2 linked regions of the Streptomyces ficellus genome follow. The protein of the gene in region 2 binds, or shares a complex with, the protein of the main gene of each other region. Links are inferred from orthologs where the notes say so. Each region holds a gene or a part of one and is shown on either strand. Other genes may lie near its edges.

The links. Proteins that work in one complex are often made in the same cells at the same time.
Region 1: the proteins of dnaB (region 2) and dnaG are in contact, whole or in part, in a crystal structure (PDB 2R6A), measured with the Geobacillus stearothermophilus proteins. The link is inferred for Streptomyces ficellus from one-to-one orthologs. Residues at the interface, in WP_033016901.1 of Geobacillus stearothermophilus: Ser13, Glu15, Ala16, Gln18, Glu91, Leu92, Asp94, Ala95, Val96, Pro97, Thr98, Ala99, Ala100, Asn101, Tyr104, Tyr105, Ile108; in WP_049624496.1 of Geobacillus stearothermophilus: Lys456, Leu457, Leu458, Pro459, Ala460, Asn463, Ala464, Leu467, Leu535, Leu536, Ile537, Ala538, Gln544, Glu545, Asp548, Tyr549, His552.

Annotation. Positions count from the first base shown.
Region 1 is NZ_CP034279.1:5,066,809-5,070,572, forward strand. What follows is about bases 226-3,207. They hold dnaG (DNA primase), read left to right. Parts: upstream 226-752; coding sequence 753-2,663; downstream 2,664-3,207. Other genes in these bases: EIZ62_RS22640 (NAD(P)/FAD-dependent oxidoreductase), read left to right, coding at 226-640; EIZ62_RS22650 (RNA polymerase sigma factor), read left to right, coding at 2,733-3,207. Also shown: more of EIZ62_RS22640, read left to right, coding at 1-225; more of EIZ62_RS22650, read left to right, coding at 3,208-3,764. UniProt on the Escherichia coli protein: RNA polymerase that catalyzes the synthesis of short RNA molecules used as primers for DNA polymerase during DNA replication.
Region 2 is NZ_CP034279.1:3,663,208-3,666,915, forward strand. The notes cover bases 661-3,586. They hold dnaB (replicative DNA helicase), read left to right. Parts: upstream 661-1,341; coding sequence 1,342-2,832; downstream 2,833-3,586. Other genes in these bases: EIZ62_RS16230 (MATE family efflux transporter), read right to left, coding at 661-919; EIZ62_RS16240 (hypothetical protein), read left to right, coding at 2,902-3,216. Outside these bases: more of EIZ62_RS16230, read right to left, coding at 1-660; EIZ62_RS32745 (hypothetical protein), read left to right, coding at 3,592-3,708. UniProt on the Escherichia coli protein: The main replicative DNA helicase, it participates in initiation and elongation during chromosome replication. Travels ahead of the DNA replisome, separating dsDNA into templates for DNA synthesis.

The sequences.
Region 1 (3,764 bases), 1.4 Mb from region 2 along the record:
CCGGTTCGGCACCCACCTCACCCAGATCACCGGCCAGGACGGCATGGTCCTGGCCGCCCGCACCGACGACGGCGACGAGCACCCCGCCCACGCCGTCCTCGTCGCCGTCGGCGCCGCCCCCCGCACCGACCTCGCCGAGAACGCCGGCCTCGCGCTGGTCGACCGCGCCCACGGCGGCGGCGTCGCCGTCGACGCGTCGCTGCGCACCTCCGACCCCGACATCCACGCCGCCGGGGACGTCGCCGCCGCCGAGCACCCCCTGCTCCACACCCGGCTGCGCGTCGAACACTGGGCCAACGCCCTCAACGGCGGCCCCGCCGCCGCCCGCGCCATGCTCGGCCGGGACGTCTCCTACGACCGGGTGCCCTACTTCTTCTCCGACCAGTACGACCTGGGCATGGAGTACAGCGGCTGGGCCCCGCCGGGCACGTACGACCAGGTGGTCCTGCGCGGGGACGCCGGCAAGCGGGAATTCATCGCCTTCTGGCTGAAGGACCGCAGGGTGCTCGCCGGGATGAACGTGAATGTGTGGGACGTCACATCGGACATCCAGGCCCTCGTCCGCTCCGGGGCCCCCGTGGACCCCGACGCCCTCGCCGACCCCTCCACCCCGCTCACCGCCGTCCTGCCCGGCCCGTAACCCGCCGGCCCGCCGGCCCGCCGGACGGCCGCCGCGGCCACCGGACGGCCGCCGCGGCCACCGGACCTCCGTTCCCGCCGGGCGAGCGCCGCGGCCACCGTAAGATTTACGCGTGGCAGGCGGCAGGATCAACGATGACGACGTGAAGGCGGTACGGGACGCGGTCCCGATCGACGCCGTCGTGTCCGAATACCTCCAGCTGCGCAGCGCGGGCGGCGGCAACCTCAAGGGCCTGTGCCCCTTCCACGACGAGAAGTCCCCCTCCTTCCAGGTCAGCCCCAGCAAGGGTCTCTTCCACTGCTTCGGCTGCCAGGAGGGCGGGGACACCATCGCCTTCGTGATGAAGATCGACCACCTCTCCTTCTCGGAGACGGTCGAGCGCCTCGCCGCCAAGGCGGGCATCACCCTGCGGTACGAGGAGGGCGGGTACAACCCCGGCCACCAGCGCGGCGAGCGGATCCGGCTGATCGAGGCCCACAAGGCCGCCGCCCAGTTCTACGCCGAGCAACTGGACGGCGCCGAGGCCGAGATCGGCCGGAAGTTCCTCGCCGAGCGCGGCTTCGACCAGGCCGCCGCCCAGCACTTCGGCGTCGGCTACAGCCCGGCCGGCTGGGACCACCTCACCCGCCACCTGCGCGGCAAGGGCTTCTCCGACAAGGAACTGCTCGTCTCCGGACTCGCCCAGGAATCCCGCCGCAACCCCATCGACCGCTTCCGGGGCCGCCTGATGTGGCCCATCCGGGACGTCGGCGGCGACGTCGTCGGCTTCGGCGCCCGCAAGCTCCGCGACGACGACAACGGGCCCAAGTACCTCAACACGCCCGAGACGCCGATCTACAAGAAGTCCCAGGTCCTCTACGGCATCGACCTGGCCAAGAAGGACATCGCCAAGTCCAGCCGGGCCGTCGTCGTCGAGGGCTACACCGACGTCATGGCCTGCCACCTCGCCGGCGTCACCACCGCCATCGCCACCTGCGGCACCGCCTTCGGCGGCGACCACATCAAGATCCTCCGTCGGCTGCTGATGGACAACGGCTCCGCCCGCGTCATCTTCACCTTCGACGGCGACGCCGCCGGACAGAAGGCCGCGCTGCGCGCCTTCGAGGACGACCAGAAGTTCGCCGCCGAGACGTACATCGCCATCGCCCCCGACGGCATGGACCCCTGCGAGCTGCGCCTCGCCAAGGGCGACGACGCCGTCGCCGACCTCGTCGAGCCCCGCACCCCGCTCTTCGAGTTCGCCCTGCGCCAGATCGTGAACCGGTACGACCTGGAGACCCCGGCCGGCCGCGCCGCCGCCCTCGACGAGGCCGCGCCGATCGTCGCCCGCATCAAGAACATCGCCTCGCAGCACGAGGTCGCCGTCCAGCTCGCCGGCATGCTCGGCATCCTCGACACCCAGTTCGTCGTCAAGCGCGTCGCCCAGTTCGCCCGCTGGGCCAGGGACCGCGGCGGCCGGGGCCCCGCGCCCGCGACCCAGGCCCGCCCCCCGGCCGCCGCACCCGCGCCGCACGCCCCCGCCGCACCCTCGGGCCCCGCGCTGAACCTGCGCAGCCCGGCCCACCGCACCGAACGCGAACTGCTCAAGCTCGCCCTCCAGTACCCGGCCCTCGTCTCGCCCGCCTTCGACGCGTACGGCGCCGACGAGTTCACCGCCCCGCCGTACGCGGCCGTCCGCCAGACCATCGCCGACGCGGGCGGCGCCGAGCAGGGCATCAGCAACGCCGCCGAATACCTGGCGCGCGTCCGGGACGCGGCGCCCGACGACCGGGTCCGCGCGCTGGTCACCGAGCTGGCCGTCGAGGTCATCCACGGCCGCACCGTCGACGAGACGTACGCGGGCGACCAGCTCGTCCAGGTCCGGCTCCGCGCGGTCGACCGGCGCATCCGTGACGTCACCGGCTCCCTCACCCGCCTCGGCACCCACGCCGACCCGGACCACCTCGCCGCCGTCCAGAACGAGCTGTGGGTCCTCCAGCAGTACGCCCAGTCCCTGCGCAACAACGGCGCGGACGCGCTGTAGCGCGCCGGTCGCAAAAAGTCGCCGCACGCCCCTCGTGGCAGCGATGTGTCGTACCCCACACTGGGGGCGGTGCCTGAGTCCTCGGAGCGCGGCCGGTCCACCGATGGTGGGCGCCCCACCCCCGCGGATCCGCTCATCGAGTACGGGACGGAGAACAGCGGCGCGGCCGCCGCCGTCCCGCTGCCGCACGCCCCCGAACCGGCAGCGATCACCCTGGAGGTCGCCCCCGTGCAGACCCGGACCCCGACCGACATCGACCCCGCCACGGCCACGGCCATCGCCGTCCCCGTGCAGGGCCTTCCGACGCGGCACCCGGAGGCCGGACCCGGCGCGGGGCCGGACGCGCCGACCGGCGCCGCCCCCGACGCACCGGCCGGTCCCGACCTCGACCCGCTGACCGACCCCGTACTCGACCCCGTACTCGACACGGCGACGGACCCCGTGCTCGACCCCGTGCCCGACGTCGTGCCGGTGCTCCCGCCCGACGCCGTACCGGACGCGGAACCCGACGACGCCGGGCAGACCGCCACCGGCCGCAGCCGCACCGCCTCCGCGGAAGCCGCCGGGAGCGGCCCCTCCGCCGACCTCTTCCGCCAGTACCTCCGCGAAATAGGCCGGATACCGCTGCTGACCGCCGCCGAAGAGGTCGAACTCGCCCGCCGCGTCGAAGCCGGACTGTTCGCCGAGGAGAAACTCGCCCGCACCCCCGACCCGGACTCCCAACTGGCCCTGGACCTCGACCGGCTGGTCGTCATGGGACGGATGGCCAAACGCCGCCTCATCGAGGCGAACCTGCGCCTCGTCGTCTCCGTCGCCAAACGCTACGTCGGCCGCGGCCTGACCATGCTCGACCTCGTCCAGGAGGGCAACCTCGGCCTGATCAGGGCGGTCGAGAAGTTCGACTACGCGCGCGGCTACAAGTTCTCCACGTACGCCACCTGGTGGATCCGCCAGGCCATGTCCCGCGCCCTCGCCGACCAGGCGCGGACCATCCGCGTCCCCGTCCACGTCGTCGAACTGATCAACCGGGTCGTCCGCGTCCAGCGCCGCATGCTCCAGGAACGCGGCTGCGAACCCACCCACGACGAGGTCGCCGCCCAC
Region 2 (3,708 bases):
CATCGCCCGCGCCCAGATAGCGGCCGATGATCGCCTGGCCGGCGATGGCGATGGCGTCCAGGGCGAAGGCCATCAGGCTCCAGAGGGACAGGATGATCTGGTGGGCGGCGACATCCACGTCCCCGAGGCGAGCGGCCACCGCCGTGGCGATCATCAGGACCGCGCGCAGCGAGAGCGTGCGGACCAGGAGCGGGACGCCTGCCTGGGCGCTGGCCCGTATCCCGGCGGCGTCCGGGCGCAGGGAGGCGCCGTGGCGTCGTGCTCCCCGGACGACCACGACGAGATACGCCGCCGCCATGCCGCACTGGGCGATGACCGTGCCCCAGGCGGAGCCGGCGATGCCGAGGCCGAGGCCGTACACCAGCGCCACGTTCAGCACCGCGTTGGCGGTGAACCCGGCGACGGCGACGTAGAGGGGGGTCTTGGTGTCCTGGAGGCCCCGGAGTACGCCGGTGGCGGCGAGCACGATGAGCATGGCCGGGATGCCGAGGCTGGACACGCGCAAGTAGGTGGTGGCGTACGGGGCGGCGGTGCCGGAGGCGCCGAAGAGGTCGACCAGCCAGGGCGCGGCGGGCAGGGTGACGACGATGACAGCCAGCCCCAGGAGCAGGGCCAGCCAGATGCCGTCCATGCCCTGCCGGATGGCGGACGGCAGGTCGCCGGCCCCGACGCGGCGGGCGACGGCCGCGGTGGTGGCGTAGGCGAGGAAGACGAAGACGCTGACGGCCGTGGCGAGCAGGGCGGCGGCGATGCCGAGACCGGCGAGCTGCGGGGTGCCGAGGTGACCCACGACGGCGCTGTCGACCATCACGAAGAGCGGCTCGGCGACGAGCGCTCCGAAGGCCGGCACGGCGAGGGCGATGATCTCGCGGTCGTGCCGGCGGCGGTCGCTCTTCGGTCGGGCGGGGGCCTGGGTCATGGGGGCAATCTAATCTTCCACAGGTAAGAGATGCAAGGGCCATTGGATCCTTACCGATCGCTGAGTTGACCCTTCGGGTGTGCGCCGTTTGTTCTGATCTTGGTCCAGCGGGGAAAGTTTTTCTCCCCCACAGCCAGTGGATGGAAAAGACGCAGGTCAGAGACGCTTTGCTGGTGGGGCTATGAGTTTGTCCACACGGCTGTCCCCCGCTCCGTGCACAGGTTCTGCGGGGTTCTCCACAGCATCTGGGTCTTCACCCACAGGCCCTGTGGATAACCAGATTGGCTGACGGTGCCCGCGGGCCTACCGTGGTCCGGCGCTCGACGCGCCAGAAGCGGAGTTGAGCCTCTCGCTTGTCAGTGTCGTGCCGTAGAAAGAATGGCACGGCGAGGTCCGCGGAGCGGACGGGAGGAGGTGGGCCGGTGAGCATCCCCGAGCCCTTGGACGACCCCTGGGCCGACACCGGACCCAGTGACCGTCTGCCCGTCACGCGTCAGCGCGGGAGCGACCACCGCGGCCGGGGCATGGGCCGGGACGAACAGCACGAGCGGGGCAGCGAGAGCGGCCCCTGGGACAGCGGCGCGGGCGGCTTCGAGCGGGTCCCCCCGCAGGACCTCGACGCCGAGCAGTCCGTGCTCGGCGGCATGCTGCTCTCCAAGGACGCCATCGCGGACGTCGTGGAGATCATCAAGGGCCACGACTTCTACAAGCCGGCCCACGAGACCATCTACACCGCGATCCTCGACCTCTACGCCAAGGGCGAGCCGGCCGACCCGATCACCGTGGGCGCCGAACTGACCAAGCGCGGGGAGATCACCCGGGTCGGCGGGGCGTCGTACCTGCACACCCTCGTGCAGTCGGTACCCACCGCGGCGAACGCCTCGTACTACGCGGAGATCGTCCACGAGCGGGCGGTCCTGCGCCGGCTCGTCCAGGCGGGCACGAAGATCACGCAGATGGGATACGCGGCCGACGGCGACGTCGACGAGATCGTCAACTCGGCCCAGGCGGAGATCTACGCGGTCACCGAGCAGCGCACGAGCGAGGACTACTTGCCGCTCGGCGACATCATGGAGGGCGCGCTCGACGAGATCGAGGCGATCGGCTCGCGCAGCGGCGAGATGACCGGCGTACCGACCGGCTTCACGGACTTCGACTCGCTGACGAACGGCCTGCACCCCGGCCAGATGATCGTCATCGCCGCACGTCCCGCCATGGGTAAGTCGACGCTCGCGCTGGACTTCGCCCGTGCGTGCTCGATCAAGAACAACCTGCCGAGCGTCATCTTCTCCCTGGAGATGGGCCGCAACGAGATCGCCATGCGTCTGTTGTCGGCGGAGGCGCGGGTGGCCCTGCACCACATGCGCTCCGGCACGATGACGGACGAGGACTGGACGCGGCTCGCCCGCCGGATGCCGGACGTGTCGCAGGCCCCGCTCTACATCGACGACTCCCCGAACCTGTCGATGATGGAGATCCGCGCCAAGTGCCGCCGGCTCAAGCAGCGGAACAACCTGAAGCTGGTGGTCATCGACTACCTCCAGCTGATGCAGTCCGGCGGCTCCAAGCGGGCCGAGAGCCGGCAGCAGGAGGTCTCCGACATGTCGCGAAACCTGAAGCTGCTGGCCAAGGAGCTGGAGCTCCCCGTGATCGCGCTGTCCCAGCTGAACCGTGGCCCCGAGCAGCGCACGGACAAGAAGCCGATGGTCTCCGACCTCCGCGAATCCGGCTCCATCGAGCAGGACGCGGACATGGTCATCCTGCTGCACCGCGAGGACGCGTACGAGAAGGAGTCCCCCCGCGCGGGCGAGGCGGACCTCATCGTGGCCAAGCACCGTAACGGCCCGACAGCGACGATCACCGTGGCCTTCCAGGGCCACTACTCGCGGTTCGTCGACATGGCGCAGACCTGATCCACGGCTTAGCAGAGTCTCACCTTCGCGTTGGGATCCCACGACCCGATGTCGGATGAAAGTCGCCTGATGACCACATGGATGCGCTGCCACTGGGACGAGGGTGACACCTGGTTCTACTTCGAGGTCGACTCCGACGGCTGGGTGATCCGGCAGGTCGAACTCGAAGGGCCTGAGCTGATCCCGGTCGCAGCTGCCTCCGTCGCCGAGGGGCAGCGGGCCCGTGACGCAGGCCGCCTCGATGAGTACGACGGCAGGTTCGGGATCACCGCCGAGTCGCCCGTCTCGGAATGGGAAGGCCACGACCCCGAACAACTCACCTTCGAGGAGTTCGAAGAAGTCTGGGGGTCTGCACGTCGCCGGATCGCGTCCCGGCCCGGCTGACCGCTCGGCCCCGCAGAGGCTTATTGGCATCATCGCGGCATGGCCCCGACCCTTCCCCGCACCATCCGAGCCGTCGACACCGCTCACCTCCTGGACCTGGCCCAGGAGGCCGCCGTGCACGGCTTCAGCCAGCGGCTCCCGGTCGACTGGCTGAGCGAGCACCTCGCCGCAGAGGCGACGCACCACCTGTTCCCGACGCTCGTGCAGCGGCTCACGCACCGCCCCGAGGTTCCGTTGCAGTGGCGGTGCCAGCAGTTGCTGACCGTCAGCACCGGTGAGGTCTAGGCGGGCGGTACAGGGCCGCTGCCGGTCCAACTCATGGTGCTTCCTGCCCACCTGGCTGATCTTGGAACGGAAGGCGACCGGACTCGGCTGGTGGCGGCCCTGCACATGGTGCATGCGGGCCGGTGGCTGCCCCGCGACGAACAGGAGGCGCTGGGGCGGCTCGTCGGCGCGCTGAACGGCTCGGCGGAGGTGGAGCGGGCGCCCGTC